3 regions of the Entomomonas sp. E7T21 genome follow, and region 2 is predicted to be linked to each of the others. Evidence: riboswitches for the same ligand, from Rfam matches in the RefSeq annotation. Region 2 holds a riboswitch; each other region holds the start of a gene.
What was found. A riboswitch is a leader RNA that binds a small molecule or an ion and turns the genes downstream of it on or off. The one in region 2 is predicted to bind cobalamin.

Region 1 (6,300 bases), 760 kb from region 2:
AGCTGATAGAGCCTTAACGGTTCATTTAAATATAGAAGGTACATTAAATAGCTTATTTACTACCAATATATTTATTAATACTAAACAAGCTGAAATACAATTTGAAGAGGCATTATTACAAGCAAATACTAAAAAACTAACAGTGCTAGGATATAATTTAGAAAATGGTCGTTTATCATTACCCTTTACAGCTACAGTAAATCCTAAACAAACAACCATAACTTTTGATAACACAACATTAATTACATTACAGCAACTAACTGACAAAGAAATTAATGCTAAAAACTTACAATTAGCTGCTAACAACTTAAAAACAACGATCAATTATGAAGATAAAAATAATATCAAACTAACTGCTACCAGCCCTATTACTATTTCTACCTCATCATTAACTCATACATTATTAAAACCTATTAGTTGGCGACTAACAGGTCAACTAGCTACTGATTTAACACAAACAAGTTTTACAGGAAAAATTACTAATGGGGCTGATTTATCAGCTGATATCAGCGTTAAAACTGATTACAGTAAACAGCTAGCTATTACCGCAAAAACCCCTGATCTATTTTTTAGAACCTCTAATATGTTTGCCAAAACGTTTAAAGATTGGCCTGAGCTATTAGAAATTGCTACAGGTAAAATAAGCTTCAATGGTTCCGTTACTATTCCCATTGATAAGGGTTTATTAAAAACGAATGCAACTGCAAAGTTTAGTGGCCTTTCTGGTATTTATGATCGTAGTGAGTTTAGAGACCTATCAGGCTCAGCAACCATTAACTTACAAAATAATCGACTAACAGTAAGCTCTTCAGATCTTACTTTAACAGAGGCTAACCCAGGCTTTGTTATGGGGCCTGCACAGTTCAAAGGAGATTATACAGCCCCTCTTAACAACCTAGATCAAGGAACAATTAATTGGACAAAAATGGAGTTAGGTATGTTTACAGGAGAAGTATGGTTAAAACCAGGCCAGTTAAACTTAGCTAAATTACCACAGCAATTAGATTTGCAAATAAAAGACTTACAACTAACAGATATATTAAAAGCTTATCCTACAGAAGGACTTGATGGTGAAGGAATATTAGATGGAACATTACCCATTATTATTAGTAAAAATGGTATTGATGTAAAAGATGGTAAACTAGGTGCTCGTAAAGCGGGCTTTATCAAATTTGACTCTCCCTCTATTAAAGCTATGGGACAAAATAACCCTAGTATGCATTTAGTAACTGAAGCACTAGAAAACTTTCAATATACTGTATTAAGTAGCCAAGTTTCTTATGACCAAGGTACTGCCACTCTTGGATTACAAATTAATGGTAGAAACCCCAATGTAAAAAATGGGCAACCGATCAATTTAAATATCACCTTGCAAGAAGATATTCCTGCATTAATGACAACATTACAATTGAGTGATCGTGTCAGTGAAACTATCCGTGATCGTGTACAAAAACGTTTACAACAACGTTCTAGTAAAAATCAATAAAGATCGTTATGATGGACAAATTATATTTTAAAAGCAAAGGGGTTATCATGCGAATAGGACTACTCAGCATTTCTATTCTTTTAACTGGTTTTTTGGCAGCTTGTACACCTACCGTTAAAGTAGAAGCACCTAGTGAGCCTATTAATATCAACTTGAATGTTAAAATTCAACATGAAATTTATATTAAAGTAGATAAAGAACTAGATAATATTTTTAACAGCTCAAGTGGTCTATTCTAAGGAGACTAACATGAATTTACGTAAGGCAATCACAGTATCACTATTAGCAGCTACGTTATCACTGCCTGTTGCTGCAATGAATTTAAATGAGGCCATGAGCGCTTTAGGGCAAGCAAAAGCCAGTGGACAAGTAGGTGAAATGGCTAATGGTTATCTTGGCATCGTCAAAAATGAAGGTAATGCAGCAGTAATTACACAACTAATTAATGATGCACGTAAAAAAGAATACCAAAATTTAGCTAAGAAAAATGGTATTACTTTAAATGATGTAGAAGCTATGGCAGGCCAAAAAGCTCAAGAAAAGACACCTGCAGGACAATATATTAATGTTGGCGGAAAATGGCAGAAAAAATAGCAATCATTAACTAACAAAAGCGACCTATTAAGGTCGCTTTTTTATTGATTAAAATAAATCAGGTGTCCAAGTAACCCCAAGCATTGCGGTAATACCCTCTTCCCTATATCCATAAGTAGTTGCAGGAGCAGCCCAATTATTAGGATCAGCCTTATAATCATAAGTATTACGATAATAGGATTTATCCAATAAGTTATCTATCTTAGCATCAAACTTAATGGCTGGAGTTGCTTGCCAACTACCACGAATACCTAATAAACCATAACCTGGAATATCAGCAGTATTCGTTGTATTACCATAACTAGAGCTAGCAGCTAACCAGCTAGCACCAAATGAAAAATCTCCAAACTTTCGATCAACATCTAAATTTAAAGTTCTTCTTGCTCGATTAGGTAAGGTATGACCTGATTTAGCATCCCTAGGATCAATCATACTAACAGCCAATACACCTATCCATCCTTGCCACTCTTGTTGTAACGATGCTTCAAAACCATTAATACGTGCTTTATCAATATTCTGCATGTTATAACTACTATCTGAAACAATAGCATCACGTATCACTGTACGATAAACAGAGGCTTCTAAATGCGTTTTTTCAGCTAGTTGATTACGCCATTGAATTTCATAGCTTTTAGACTTTTCAGGATCTAATTTTGGATTTGCTCCCCAGCCAGGTGGTGCATAAAGATCATTAAATGTTGGTACACGAAAACCTTCGGCATAAGAGAAAATTAACTGATTATCAGGATTAATATTAAAACCTAAACTGGCATTCCAAGTATTTTTACTACCAAATTGTTGGTTTTTATCGTGTCGTAAACCCAACTCAGTAAAGACAAAATCACCTTGATAACTATGCTGAATAAAACCAGCTCTATTCCAACGGCTTGTTCTCTCGTAATCGGTGCTACTATGCAATTTATCGTTTAAATAATCTACACCTAATAGAACTGTATTTTTTTCATTCAAATTAAGTGTGTTCAACCAAGTTACTGAGTCACGGTAAGTATTATAAACAGTACTGGTTGGACTATACTTATCTTTAGATTTTATTTTGTCTTCAGCATGGCCTGCTTCTAAACGTGTTGTCCAAAAATCATTAATATGATAATTAAAATAACCAGATGTACTACTTAAACTAAAATCATCATAAGGCTTAGTATCTGGATAACTCATATAAGTTGCAGGATCATAACGACCATAAGGATTATCATATTCAGTTTTACCACGCTGATCTAATGCATTAAAACCAACATCAATGTCATCAGTTAACTGATGACTAAAGGTAAAACTAAATGATTTATTGCGATAGGCATCATGATCATGGTCTGATGGAAAAGAACGACGAGTACGGTCTATGCCTTGAGTTTCATATAAAGAAGTATTTAAACTAAAACGTGTTTTATCATTACCGCCTGCAACACCTAAACTTTTCTCCCAAGTCCCATTACTACCACCTGCAATACGCAACCGTGGTTTTATACCATTGCCATCTCCCCTACGAGTAAAAACTTGTATAACACCACCAATAGCATCTGCACCATATATTGCAGAACGAGAGCCACGTAATACCTCAATACGTTCAATTTGATCGATAGCTAAATGTTGTAATGCAGCCCCACCTGCTGAAGCTGAACCAATACGTTGTCCATCGATAAGTACCAAACTTTGTGCTGTTTTAGTTCCCCTAATAAAAATGCCTGTATTACTTCCCATTCCTCCGGATTGAGTAATCTGTACACCAGGCACTTTATTTAAAAGCTCTGTAACATTAGAAGGTTGTAAACGATCAATATCTTTTCGAGTAAATACAGTAACAGCTGCATTTGTTTCCTCACGGGGTTGAATATCCCTATTAGCTGTCACAACGATGGTATCTAATTTTAAAGCATCATCAAGAGGTTCTTTATTAGTTGTTTCTTGGGCAAATGTCGTACTAGTAGTGGATAAGAATAAAATAGATACTGATAGAAAAGATAATTTCATGTTAACCCTCAAAAGTATAATTCGGCTTTTGAGGAGGGTAAAACAGGCAGCATAAACCCTAGCTGCTGGTGGAACCCTCCGCTACACCAGTAGTAAATTGCGCTATACCTATAAATAAGTAATTTAGGGCGGTCTCCGGGCTTATGATCTGCTTACTCCACCTTCCCATAAAAATTACAGTGGTTATATTAGAGAGCAGTGCTAATTTAGCTATCAATTACCGTTGCGGGGGCAGCACAGGATTTTAATGAATCACCTGTTTCCCACTTCCTAACGCAAAATCAGATGCTTACATTAAAATAGAATGTTACAAGTTACAAGTAATATTATTGTATTATTTACTTTTTAGTCAGCTAAATAAGAAGAGCGCGTTAATCCTAAACGAAAGGCATCAAGATATTGATTACGTTCATAAGATGTTAAATGTGCACTACCTACTTTATCTCGATAAAGATTAATCAGTTTTTCAGGTGACATATGCACATAACGCAACATATCTTCAATAGTATCATGGGTTTCTATACCTGAGTATTCAACACTACCATCTGCACGTTGATAAATATTTACAGAGTCAGTATCACCAAATAAATTATGCATATCCCCCAAAATTTCTTGATAAGCACCTACTAAAAAAATACCAATAAGATAGTCTTCACCATCAACTATTTCGTGTACTGGCATTGTGCTTTCAATACTTTGCTCATCGATATAGCGTTGCAATTTACCATCAGAATCACAGGTTAAATCTTGTAATACTGCGCGGCGTAAAGGTTCTTCTGTGAGGCGTTGTAAAGGGATAGTTGGTAATACCTGATCAATCGCCCATGTGTCAGGTAAACTTTGGAAAACAGAAAAATTACATATATATTTATCAGCCAACTTATCGTTCAACTCATCCATAACAGGACGATGCGATTTTTGACGGGCTTTTAACTGGTCAGATAAACGACGACAAATAGCATAATAACATTGCTCTGCCACAGCCTTTTGCTCCATATCCAATTTACCCACTGAATATTGAGCAGACGCTTCCTCAATTAAATGTACTGCACGCCAATAAATCTCCGTTACCATCTCAGGGTCAGTGGGTGACAATAACTCTACTAATTGCTGGATAATTTCAGGCTGTTCAAGCAAATTATCAATAACAGGAGATTGATCATTATGTTTTTCTACATCTGTAACATTAACTACTAACACCGCATGATGTGCTGTAATAGCACGACCACTTTCGGACATAATATTAGGGTGTGGCAACTCTTGCAGATCACAAAACTCCTTAATCATCCCTACTACACTTGCTGCATAATCTTCCATATCATAATTAATAGAGCTATCATTGCGAGAGTGTGTTCCATCATAATCCACCCCTAAACCGCCACCAATATCCACATAGTCAACAGGTAAACCTAAACTACGTAACTCTCCGTAATAGCGAATAGCTTCTCTAAAGCCACGACGATAATCTGCAAGATTAGAAATTTGCGATCCCATATGGAAATGCATTAAGCGAATACCCTGCGCTAACCCAGCATCAGTGAATCTTTTTACTACGCTAAAAATTTGTGCAGCAGATAAACCAAACTTAGATTTATCTCCACCTGTATCAGCCCATTTACTAGAGGCTAAAGAAGATAACCGAACACGTAAGCCAATCTGTGGTTCTACTGCTAAGGCTTTAGATTCCTCAATAACAAAAGGGACTTCAGATTCTTTCTCAATAACAATAAAAACATTATGCCCTAACTTTTTACCCATTAAAGCTAAACGTATAAACTCACGATCTTTATAACCATTACAAACAATAGTACTGCCTTTCGGTGCTAAAGCTAACACAGCCATTAACTCTGGTTTAGAACCTGCTTCAAGGCCAATAGAAACTTGCTCTGTAGCAATAATATTGGCTACCACTGCTTCTTGTTGATTAACTTTAATAGGATAAACGGCTGTATATTTTCCAGCATAATCTAAACGGGCAATTTGTTCATCAAAGGCACCTGTTAAACGACGTACACGATCTTGTAAAATATCAGGAAAACGCAATAATAAAGGAAGCTGTAAGCCAGACTCATTTAATTGATTGATAAGTGAACGTAAATCAATATTGCTGGTATTATTTCCTTGCGGATGAACTAATAACTTTCCCTGCTCATCAATAGAAAAATACCCAGCGCTCCAATGCCTAACGCCATAAACACTGCGCGTATCAGCTACAGTCCACTCACTACCATCAT
Region 2 (6,300 bases):
CGAAACTCCTCTATTAATTCAGTTAAAGGAGCACTACTGCCTAAAATTCTGCCATCCATCGAACATAAAATAGCATCGGCTTGCATGGGGTTTTTAGTAAACTTTGATAGTTGCTCAACACGGTCTTTAATACGTAACGCAATATGTTGGTAAACCGCTTGATAGCCTTCTTGCTCAATGAGTTCCATAGCAGCTTCAGTGGTTTTACAGTCATCAATTTTTAATAAAAATGCTTGTGGTACACCCATCAGTGCTAATACCGCAATAAGCGTTTCAATACGTCCATCTGCCACATGGTTGTGGGTATGGAAGATACCCGCCGCCACTTTAATTAATTTACCTAAATGACCTAACAATAAAACTCGTTTAAAGCCTAATCGCTCAGCATCTTTTAGCACATAGCGCACAAAGTTACTCATTACCACCACATAGTTACTGTTCATGCCCATTTCTTCAGCAAACTTTTCACCATGATTACCGGGAACAAAAATAATTTTCTGTAGCCCTTGCGCCTGTTTCATCTCAATTTCTAGGGTGATGGACTTTTTCCAACTTTCATCAGACATAGGGGTAACAATACCTGTTGTACCCAAGATAGAAATACCATCCATAATTCCTAAACGAGGATTAAAGGTTTGTTGTGCTCGTTCTGCACCTTCAGGTGCAAAAATAATCACCGCTGCCCCTTTTTGCTCACCGATTACTTCACGCACTGCTTCCTCAATGGTTCTTCGAGGAGTATCGTTAATAGCCGCAGAACCTATTTCATGGCGCACCCCTTTACGGGTTACTCTGCCTACCCCTTCACCGCCATCAATGGTAATTTTGCCTGAATCATTCAGTGTTACTTGGGCAAAAATTAACATACCGTGAGTAACATCTATATCATCACCACCATCTTTTTGAATGGCGGCAACGGCTGTATTACCTTCAATACTAGGCTCTAATACATCTAAATCTAATACCACACCTGATGGTGTAATAATTGAAACTTGTGGAATAACAACTTGCTGCAATACCATTAAGGCCGCTACTTTAGCTGCTGCTGTGGCACAAGAGCCAGTGGTATAGCCTTTACGGTACTGCTTATTGTCAATCCAAACAAAGTGTTCCATTAGTTAATACTCACATGCTATATAACAAAGCATTGATAATAGCTGCCGCAATATTAGAACCACCTTTGCGCCCTGCCGCGGCAATATAAGGTAAATCACTTTGCATTAAGGCATCTTTTGATTCAGCCGCTCCCACAAACCCTACAGGAACACCAACCACAGCGGCTGGTTTTAATTTACCCTCTTGATATAACTCTAATAAACGGAACAGTGCCGTTGGTGCATTACCAAATACGAAGATTTTCTCACCCTCTTCGCCAGCTGCTTGTTCAACCGCCGCCATGGAGCGAGTAATTCCTTTAGCATGGGCAATGTCACGGGTAATCGGGTCTGCTACATAACAACGATACTGACAACCTAACTTATCTAAACGGGTTTTATTCATGCCAGATAACACCATATTAGTATCGGTATAAATAGTGGCACCATTTTTTAAAGCAGCTAATAATGCTTGATTTGCATCATCAGAAAATTTAAGAATATCTAACCAATCAAAGTCAGCACTGGTATGTACACAACGTTTAATGATCTTTTCTTGCAGTTCATCCACAAACTCATAATCAGGTCTAATTTCTTCAATAATTTCTTGAATAATTTCAAAACTTCTATCTTCAATATTTTGTGGTTGGGTTATATAGGTCATTTGTTTTCCTTAGCCTAAAAACTTAATAAAGCAATAACTAGCCGTAAACACTAACAAAGCTAATGTTGCGGCTACATACATCAGTTGAATGGTGCTAGTAATATCATTTTGCTCAATAGGGCGAACTTCATCCCCTAACCAAGGTTTCTCTACTAACTCACCAAAATAATTATTGGGCCCACCTAAGCGAACACCAAGCGCACCCGCCACAGTCGCCTCAGGCCATGCACAATTGGGGCTTTTATGTTGTTTACGATCACGCCAACCGATAACTAAAGCAGCTTTAGCATTGAGTTTGAGTAAATAGGCGGCAAAGGCAAATAACAACCAACTAATACGCGCAGGGATATAATTAAAGATATCATCTAACTTGGCAGAAAAATAACCAATGGCTTTATATTTAGGGGTTTGATAACCCACCATTGAATCTAAGGTGTTGACTGCCTTATAAGCCATCGCTAAGGGCACACCACCAATAAACAAATAGAACAAAGGAGCAATAATGCCATCGACACTATTCTCTGCTACGGTTTCAACCACTGCTCGAGTCATCTGTGGTTTATCTAGTTCTGTGGTATCCCTACCCACAATATAAGATAACTGCACTCGTGCTTGCTCTACTGTACCTGTATCTAATGCCTGATAAACAGACATTGCAGCATCTTTTAAACACTTAGTAGCTAAGATGGTATAGGCTAACACACATTCAACAATAAAACTCACCCACCATGACCATAAGCCCAGTAAATAGAGTAAGCCCCAAGTTACTAAGAAAGTACCACCGACAATAATCAACCATAACCATAAACCACCCCATTTTAGGGAGGCATCATTAGTGCATAAGTAGCGAATCTTTTGTTGCACAAAAGTAATGCTATTACCTATCCAACGCACAGGATGAGGCCATCCTTGCGGGTCACCCAATAATAAATCCGCCACAAAGCCAATAATGATTGGAAGAATAGGCAATAAATAACTCATACTAGCGCCCTATCCAGCCAATGGCACAGCATAAAAGGATTTTGATAAAAATGAATATGCAGGTAACTTGCTAGGGTATTGCCTACTTGATAACCACCTTGCCATTGTTTAATAACTTCGCCATCACGGGTTTTATACATGGCAAAAGCACAAGGCAAATCTGTGAAAAACTCTGAATGGTGGAATTCATGGCCTTTTAATATTTCACCCGTATCAGCCAATAAAGTATTGGTTAATGCTCTACCCTCACAATAACCAAAACGTTTTAAGCCTTTAGTCATTTGACTATAACCTGCTAATACCCCCACCATGTCAAAACTCTTACCATCAACCTGTAAAGACTCGCCTAAATACATCAAACCACCACATTCAGCATAAATAGGTTTAGCTTGCTGATGTGCTTGCAAAATAGACTGGCGCATAGCTTGATTAGCAGCTAGTTGCTCTGCAAACACTTCGGGAAAACCGCCCCCTAAATAAACCAAATCGCATTCAGGTAATTGGCTATCCGTTAATGGGCTAAAAGGTATTAACTGCAAGCCTAGTTGCTTAAGCAAATCTAAATTATCTTGGTAATAAAAATGGAATGCTGCATCCTGTGCAATGGCCATTGTTAAACCTTGGTATTTAGCTGTATTGGGTAATTTAGGCTCATTAACTGCAAGCTCTTGACCTGCACTTAACTCAATAATACGATCTACTTCAATATACTGTTCTATAGCATCGGCTAATTGCTGCCAGTAACTTTGCATATCCTGCATTTCTTCAGTAGGTACTAGACCCAAATGGCGTTCAGGCAATACTAACTCTGGCATATTAGGCAAACGACCTAATACAGGTATTTGACAATAGGTTTCTATGGCTTGTTTGAGTAGTTGATAGTGGCTATCGGTATTCACCCGATTAACCAATACCCCCACAATAGGCACATTGGGTTGAAATTTTTGAAACCCCATAACCGTAGCAGCAATAGAAGTTGAAACCGCTTTTCCATCAACCACTAAAATAATCGGGCAATTTAATATTTTGGCTAAACCTGCGCTACTGCAATAATTAGGGTCAACACCATAACCATCATATAGCCCCATTACCCCTTCAATAATGTTAATATCGGCAGTTTTAGCGTGAGACTGGAAAAGGTATTTAAGATTATTTTCAGGTAACATAAACGCATCAAGATTAAATGATGCATAGCCTGTAGCTAATTTATGCCAACCTGTATCGATATAGTCAGGACCTACTTTATAAGGTTGCACCTTTAAGCCTCGTCGCGTTAAAGCATGCATTAAACCTAACGTTACAGTGGTTTTACCTGCCCCACTGTGAGTTGCCCCAAACATAATTTTTTTCACAATATCTTTTGTCCATCCGCCCGAAAACAAAAATCCCCACCTTCTGTCAGGTAGGGATTTTCGTTTTGCTATAGATTGTATATGGGCTAAATAAACAAAATAAGCAGAACATACCCTCCCACCGAAGGTGTTACTCTGCGTTTAGATGGTCTTCTGGCTTTGCTTCATCCTTTCCTCTACCTTCCCAAACATTTCGTTCAGTGGTGTCTTAGAGGATCGTCCACATTACAGCAGCGGGGGCTGCGCAGGAATCACACCTGCTTCCATAATAACAACTTGTTATTACTAATCAAAAACGCATTAATTAAGTAACATACTAATTGAAATAGCTGGAAAACTACAACACTATTCAAAATAATCACTAGTTTGTTGATTTAAGTAAAAAATCAGTGATCTTTTGTTTAATTAACTTGGCACGAGTAGGATCTCGTGCTTCTGTAGAAATAGATACGATTAGACCCTTTTCTCGAATAACCGCAGGTGTAAAAAAATTGGAAGCCTCAGGCAATGCAGTATCATCAAACCATTGCCAATGTTCAATATATCGCCCTACCTCATCATTTACCTGCTGCTTATCCGTTGCTGCATAAATAATATGCATTCCTTTAGTATCATTAGCTTGAAAAGGACGTTGGATTATTTGTATATCAGGCAATGTTTTTATTTCTGGCAATACCTCTGGCGATACTACTGTAATCTCTGCACCTGTTCCCAGCAAGCCTTGCAACTTACGCAAAGCTACTTTTCCTGCGCCCACTACCAATACTTTTTTGTTTACTAACTTAAGCGTCAAAGGATATAACTTTGTCATACTAAATGGCCTTAAAATATTAAATCTGTCTATTTAAAACAATTTCTGAAATACCTTGCTGTTTATTTAGCACCCTTGCTAATACAAACAATACATCAGATAGACGATTTAAATATTGAATAGTCATCGGGATATATTCATCTTGCAGATCAGCAGCAATAACATAGCGTTCAGTACGACGACAAGTTACCCTCGCCACATGACAATGCGCACCTGCTTGCGAACCACCAGGTAATACGAAATCTTGTACTGGTTCTAACTGCTTCATTAACTCAGCCGCCCAACTCTCTAGAAACTCAACGTGACGCGTTGCTAATGCACAACGATTAGAGTTTGCTAATTGTGAACCTGCTACTAATAATTGATGTTGGATTGTTACTAGATTATCAAAAATTTCTTTATCTTCTATATAAACACGCAATACACCAATAGCAGTATTTAACTCGTCAATACCACCAATAGCCATAATACGTGGAGAGCTTTTGCTGATACGAGAACCATCACCTATACGAGTAGTACCTTGGTCACCTGTTTTAGTAATAATCTTTGATAATTGAAATCTCATAATAACTCCCCATAGTCTATTTATTATGCTACAAGGTTTATTTCTATTTATCTAGAAAATAATAAAATGATGGGAAGTATTTCACTTCATGAATAAGAATAAGTGTTTTGCAACAATAAGGTGTGAAAATTTGCTACAAAGCGCGTCTATCAATTCCGCCACAGTATAATACTGGCAGGACTCAAATCTGCAAAACCCGAAGGTCACAATGCCCTAATGTATTTCCACTGGCATTTATTTGTCACTTAAAATCTTTATTACTATTATCCACCCACTCCTGTGGTTAGTTTATAGTGGCAGGATTACCCGCGATATAGTAGAAGCTGAGATTCAACGCCTTGAGTGGATGTGGAAAAAAACTACACCCGCAGAACAACAATCTCAAACACAACAACAGTTTTGTATCCAACGACTAGACCAAGAAACTTGGGATACACTGGATTTATTTGATCAATTACAATTGCCAAGCATTATAGAAATATGTAGAAAAAGCCGTAATATGTCAGAGGCAGGTCGTAAACTGTTTAATCAGTCATGCCAACAAAGAGCCACCATCAATGACTCTGACCGTTTACGTAAATACCTACAAAAATTTGGATTAACATGGGAGATGATACAATAAATTATTTTATTGTTATCACAGAGACAATGGATGCAATAAAAAGCTTTCACAGACTTAAAAACAATGAAAATAACTCTATTGGATTATCCAATTACACGATAAAGTTATATCAATATTCGTAAAAGTTGTTTGACTGTTTAAGCTAACCACGCTTTAATTTATGTTTGTGAATTTAAATTAATCCAAGAGGATAGTGTGTTTAACTGGTCAT
Region 3 (6,300 bases), 810 kb from region 2:
ACCCAACCCTAATAAATCTAGGCCATGGGCTAGGCGTAATGCAATAACTAAACCCATTATAAAAAGACCAGTGGCAATAATAAGCCCTGTCCAACTGGGAGTCTGAATACCCCCCATAAGCCAACTTAAAACTACTTGCAAACTAATAGTTTCATTAGAAAGCGACATCATTAAAAACGAACGTATCGCACTTAACATGGCACTAATGGCAACACCTGTTAATAATAAGGTAGTAACATCTAACGAACCCGTTAACCTTGCAATACTTAACACTAATAAAATAGTGGCAAAAGCGCCAACAAAAGAAAATAAGGGTAGGCTAATAGCCATGGGGATTGCTAATGGAACTAATAAAGCAATAGTAGCACCCACTGCGGCACCACCCGATGCACCTAATAACCAAGGTTCGGTTAGCGGATTACGAAATACTCCCTGAAAAATAGCGCCACTCAATCCCAACAAACCACCTACTAAGGCAGAGGTCAATACTCTAGGCAAACGCCACTGTGCTAGTAAACGAGCAGAAAGAGAATTATCACCCATTAATGCTTGCATAATTTCTATAGGATTAGCCCATGTATGACCTGCACAAATAGCTAGTGTTATAGTGAGTAACAAACAAATAAGCAATTTACCGTATAACTTCATTATTGCTTATCCCATTGTTGAAAAATTGTAGACAGTGATTCCACACCATCGATAACTCGTGGCCCAGAAATTAATAACTCCGCGCGTGAAACAGCTCTTACAAAACCTGTTTTAACTGCTTTCAACTCACCCCACCCCACTACACCTTTACTTAATTCTGCTAACTCTGTATCACTGCCAGCAAATAAAATAATATCAGGATCAGTTGCTAAAATAACTTCTGGCGATACTTGATTTAACTGGGGTAATACAGAACTATTTTCATCCAACACTAAACAACCACCTGCCTTAAGTACAATATCTGCAGTATAAGCATTTACTGAAGAAGCATAACGCCTTGCTACTAGCAATAAGCCATTACCTACTCTGCCTGTAATTAATATCACCTTAGGACAATGGGATAATTTTGACACAGCTTTTAATCTTTGCTGTATTGAAGCAACAAGCTGTTCACCTGTTTTGGGTACACCTGTAATTTTGGCAATTAATAAGATATTTTGCAGAATAGTATCAATCGAACCACCATTAACTACTAGACTAGTTACACCTAGTTTATCTAGTGCAGGAATAAGCTGATGGGTAGCTTGCCGAGCGGGAGTCATAATTACTAGATCAGGACTTTGTGCCACTATACTATCTAATGAAAACCCCAATCGCCCACCAATTTTTGGCACATCTTTAATACTATCAGGATAATAAGTATAACCATCAATTCCTATAATTAGTTTACTTAATCCTAAAGCTGCCACTATTTCTGTATTAGAAGAAAATACTGTAACAATACGTTGTGGAGCTTGTTGCATAACCACAGTTCGCCCCATAGCATCAACTACTTGTACTGGAAAATCTGCGGCATAGTTGGAATAACTACTTAACCACAGCACCCCAACTAGCAACAACTTAGACCATTTAAAAACGGTAGGTACTGCCCACATATACTGCTCTACCCATCATTGAAGTACCTAACCCACCATTAGAAGCAGCAGGATCTAGAATATAAGGCTTTTTATCAATAGCGATAAAAATAGGATGTTGGTTTTTATCAAATAGATTATTTACTTCAGCGAATACAGTTAAATTCTTATAAACCTCTACCTCACCTTTTATATTCCACACCATAAAAGGTGACTTACGGTGAATATAATTGCGATACGGTTCAGCACCAGCGATTAAACGCTCTTCAGTATCATACCACATAGGACCACGTAAAATTCCTGTTACTTGAATAAACCAAGGATAAGCTACTTCCCTTTGTCCAAATCTATTGGCTATCGATGCTTGATACTGATACATACGTTGTACTTTATCAGTATTGCGATCTTTCGCTCCTTTATCTTCCATATGGAAATTCCAAGCACCGTTTGCCTCGACATTCCATTGCCAATTATTCTGCCAACTTAGTAACTCATGCATCATAAAGCGGCTGTTTACTTCTATCCCTCTTACGACCACATCATCAGGATTATTGACATAATCTGATATATTACTGGTGTTACTACGTGGCTTGGTAATAATACGATCCTTAATTTTATTCTCAAAGTAAACCACATCTACCAACCAGCTATCACCTGAAAAAACAGCTCCTAATTCATACTGTTTGTTGGTTTCTGGCTTAAGTCCTGGTGTACCATAAATTTGTGAACCAGCTAAAGTGGTATAATCTGCACCCAACTCTGATGCTGTAGGTGCTCTAAATCCAGTCCCCATACTGGCTTTTAAATTTAGCCAATCGGTGGCTTGAAAGTTTAATCCTGTACTCCAAGTAGTTTTATAATAATGGGTAGAACCAGTTTGCTGATTTTGCAGATAAGGTGTTCTATCATAATAGGTTTTACCATCTGTATAACGAGCACCTGCTTTAAAAACTAACCGATCATCAAGAAATCGTTGAGCATCTTCAAAGTATAAAGCATACATTTTTTCTCTTTGATTATTGTCATAAGGCGATACTTGAGTCATTGGCGCACCATTTAAGCCAACTCTATAACGTGTAGAACGCAATTTATTCTTTTCTAGATCGGCACCTAATAACAAGGTATTGCTACTGGTTAAATCAACCTCTGGTTGAAACTTAAGTCCTACTGCACTTAATTTACGTTTATTATGGTCAAGGCTAGTACCTGCTGTACTTGGGGACGCCCATTTAAAATCATCAACATCTTCAAACCAATAATTATGTAGTTTCCAGCGGAGTCGATCACTATCAGTGCCATGTTTCCAAATAAGATCCGCTGATTTATTATAACGATCTTCTTTTGCATGATAGTTAGCGGCTGAACCACGAAAACCTACATCATAAACACCATCTTTACGTACGGATAAATCCACTAAATTAGTTTCATCAAGCTGCCAGCTAAAAGCACCTGTAAAACCATGTCGTTTCCAACTGGTATTATGCTGCTTACCACCACCTTGACCAGCATCATAATCATTTTGGGTAGCGCTATTGAAACCAAAATAGCCAGTAAACTGTCCATCTTCGCTTTGCCAACCATATTCGCCATGCCCATACGCTAGCCCAAAGGAGCCTCCTTTTAAAGTAACCTTGCCGCCTTTGGTGTTATGACCATTTTTCATAATGATATTGATAACCCCACCAATGGCTTGGCTACCATAGATAACTGAGGCGGGGCCACGAACAATTTCAATTCGATACACATCACTGGGTGATAACTTAGATAAGTTGGCTGTGCCTGCCCTACGACCATTGATTAGCACTAAAACTTGGCTTTTAAAATCTTTGCCCTGTCCATCAGTAGATGCACCACGAATATTGATTGATGTTTGCCCTGGCGTCCATTCACTAAAAAAGCCTACTGCATTCTCAGCCAATAAACTGGTCAAATCAGACGCACTAGAGCGTGCTATCTGTGCTTGATCGATAACTTGTACGGTTGAGGTAGCACTTTTTAAATCCTCGTAACGTGCCGAAGCAGTAACAATAACTGGATCTAAAATTAATAAATCATCCTCCCGTTTGGTCTCCTCTGCCATTAATGGTGTAGAACATATTCCCATTACCCCAATAATAACTACTCTTTTAAGTATCATATTCTTTACCTTTAGCTATAACAATAATGCAAAAGGTAGGTATTTTTATAAAATAAAAAGCCTGACTGTAAACAGGCAGGCTCTTAAGGCAATCAATAGCATTATAATCACCTATACAGCAAGTGATTATAATAAAAATTATTGCTTTCCTTCCCACCGAAGAAAAAATCAAGGTATTTAAACAGGTCTTCTGGCTTAGCCTCATCCTCACCTGACTCTTCCCAGATTAATATCCAGTGAGCTTACTCAGGTTCGTCAGCATTACAGCAGCGGGGGCTGCGGAGGAATTACACCTCACTTCCGAAGTTATTTATACTTAACCTATAAACACTTCATTATTTAAATACAGACTTTGAATAATAATACACATTATTATTTTCAATAGTGTTGTATAAAATCAATTTAAGTATTTTTAATAGGTTAGTATTATCAATAATATAGTTCAATTATTTATATAGTAATGATAAATTTATGATGGTAGATTTCTAAAGAACAAAGCAATGGAACGGCTGTATTCACCATTGCTTATCCTAATTAAAACTACTTAATTTTCTTTTGCCATCCGTATAATAATTCTAAGGCTTTGAAAGGTGTTAACTCATTTAGATTAATCATTGCCAACTCTTCTATGACTGGGTGAGTTGGCGTACTAAATAAGTCCGCCTGAATAGGTGTTGCAACAGTAGCTTCGATATTATTTACTAATGTTTGACTAGCAACAGTCGTATCTATAGCAGTAGCTTCCAACTTAGCTAAATGGTCTTTTGCCCTATTAATTACAGCTTGTGGTACACCTGCTAATTTGGCTACTGCCAAGCCATAACTTTGACTAGCTGGCCCTGCTATTACATGATGCAAAAACACAATAGTATCGTTATATTCTGCGGCTTTAAGATGAACATTTGCTACATTTGCTAGAGTTTCCGGTAAGGTAGTTAACTCAAAATAATGCGTTGCAAATAAGGTGAAAGCTTTTAGTTTAGCTAAATATTCAGCTGCCGCCCATGCTAATGAAAGCCCATCAAAAGTACTGGTGCCACGCCCTACCTCATCCATTAATACTAAACTTTGCTCAGTGGCATTGTGTAAAATATTAGCTGTTTCTGTCATCTCCACCATAAAGGTAGAACGACCGCCCGCCAAATCATCACTTGAGCCAATACGAGTAAAAATCCTATCTACTAAGGAAAGTTTACAAGTTTGTGCAGGCACATAACTACCAATATGAGCTAATAATACAATTAACGCTGTTTGTCGCATATAGGTAGATTTACCACCCATATTAGGCCCTGTAATAACCAGCATTCGGGTTTGATCATTTAATGTAAGATCATTAGCTACAAAGGGAGTATCAAGCACTTGCTCTACAACTAAGTGGCGACCCTGTTCAATAGCGATACCTGTTTCTTCTACAAATTCAGGGCAATTTAAATTTAGGTTTAATGCCCGCTCTGCTAAATTACAGAGTACATCTAATTTTGCTACCGCCTCTGCTGTTTTCTGTAATGGCTGTAATTGTAGAATAAGCTTTTCTATTAACTCATCATAAAGTGCTTTTTCTCTGGCTAAAGCACGGCTCTTAGCAGATAGTGCTTTATCCTCAAACTCTTTTAACTCAGGAGTAATATAACGCTCGGCACCTTTTAAAGTTTGCCGACGAATATAGTCAACGGGAATTTCAGCATTACCAGCTTGAACTTTAGAAATTTCAATATAATATCCATGAACACGGTTATACCCTACTTTTAAGGTGGCTATACCTGTTCTTTCTTTTTCCCGAACTTCTAAATCCATTAAGTATTGACCTGCATTTTCACTGATATTGCGCAGATCATCTAGCTCTTGATCATATCCTTCTGCTAATACGCCTCCCTCACGAATTACCACGGGTGGATTTTCAATAATAGCTTTTTGTAAGGTAGCTGATAACTCAGGGTACTCTGTAATATATTGAGTGAGCTTTTGTAATTTGCTATTTTCTAAACAGGTTACTTTTGCTTGTACCGCAGGCAAAATGATCAGTGAATCACGTAGTTTAGCTAAATCCCTTGGTCTCGCATTACGTAGACCTATTCTAGCTAATATCCGCTCCATATCCCCTATTTCTTTTAATAGTGGCTGGATAGGTTCAAAACAATAGTTATCTAATAAGCAAGCAATAGCCGCTTGTCTTGATTGAATAACGTTAATTTGGCGTAACGGCTTATTTAACCATCGAGCCAGTAAACGACTTCCCATGGTTGTTTGGCAACGATCTAGTACTGCTAACAGGGTATTATCTAAACCACCATTGAGATTAGTATCTATTTCTAAATTGCGTCTACTTGCACTATCTAAAATTACGCTGTCTTCTATACGCTCATGGTGAAGCCCCTGAATATGGGGTAACGCTGTACGTTGCGTTTCTTTCGCATAGATAAGTAAACAACCTGCCGCACCAATAGCTAACTTTAAATGTTGACAACCAAACCCTGCTAGATCTTGTGTGCCAAATTGCTCACAGAGTCCTTTAAAAGCAGTATCTCTATCAAAATCCCAAATCGGCCGACGATGTGCTCCCTTACGTTTTTCAATCGGTAAGCCCATAGGCCAATCGTCTGG

Region 1: it holds a riboswitch for cobalamin, as region 2 does, so the genes downstream of both, ACQVD9_RS09625 (TonB-dependent receptor domain-containing protein) here and ACQVD9_RS05845 (cobyrinic acid a,c-diamide synthase CobB) in region 2, are expected to answer to the same signal.
Region 3: it holds a riboswitch for cobalamin, as region 2 does, so the genes downstream of both, ACQVD9_RS09815 (TonB-dependent receptor) here and ACQVD9_RS05845 (cobyrinic acid a,c-diamide synthase CobB) in region 2, are expected to answer to the same signal.

The regions. Positions count from the first base shown of each region.
Region 1 is NZ_CP191672.1:1,984,002-1,990,301, forward strand. It holds gene ACQVD9_RS09610 (intermembrane phospholipid transport YdbH family protein) at 1-1,486, shown strand, start outside; gene ACQVD9_RS09615 (YnbE family lipoprotein) at 1,534-1,725, shown strand; gene ACQVD9_RS09620 (YdbL family probable chaperone protein) at 1,736-2,080, shown strand; gene ACQVD9_RS09625 (TonB-dependent receptor domain-containing protein) at 2,129-4,066, opposite strand; cobalamin riboswitch at 4,177-4,378, opposite strand; gene speA (arginine decarboxylase) at 4,412-6,300, opposite strand, start outside.
Region 2 is NZ_CP191672.1:1,222,747-1,229,046, reverse strand. It holds gene cbiD (cobalt-precorrin-5B (C(1))-methyltransferase CbiD) at 1-1,115, opposite strand, end outside; gene ACQVD9_RS05855 (cobalt-precorrin-8 methylmutase) at 1,126-1,758, opposite strand; gene cbiB (adenosylcobinamide-phosphate synthase CbiB) at 1,768-2,739, opposite strand; gene ACQVD9_RS05845 (cobyrinic acid a,c-diamide synthase CobB) at 2,736-4,091, opposite strand; cobalamin riboswitch at 4,218-4,396, opposite strand; gene ACQVD9_RS05840 (precorrin-2 dehydrogenase/sirohydrochlorin ferrochelatase family protein) at 4,453-4,902, opposite strand; gene ACQVD9_RS05835 (cob(I)yrinic acid a,c-diamide adenosyltransferase) at 4,922-5,467, opposite strand; gene ACQVD9_RS05830 (hypothetical protein) at 5,706-6,089, shown strand; gene ACQVD9_RS05825 (amino acid ABC transporter permease) at 6,285-6,300, shown strand, end outside.
Region 3 is NZ_CP191672.1:2,036,678-2,042,977, forward strand. It holds gene ACQVD9_RS09805 (FecCD family ABC transporter permease) at 1-648, opposite strand, end outside; gene ACQVD9_RS09810 (ABC transporter substrate-binding protein) at 648-1,583, opposite strand; gene ACQVD9_RS09815 (TonB-dependent receptor) at 1,558-3,699, opposite strand; cobalamin riboswitch at 3,863-4,049, opposite strand; gene mutS (DNA mismatch repair protein MutS) at 4,240-6,300, opposite strand, start outside.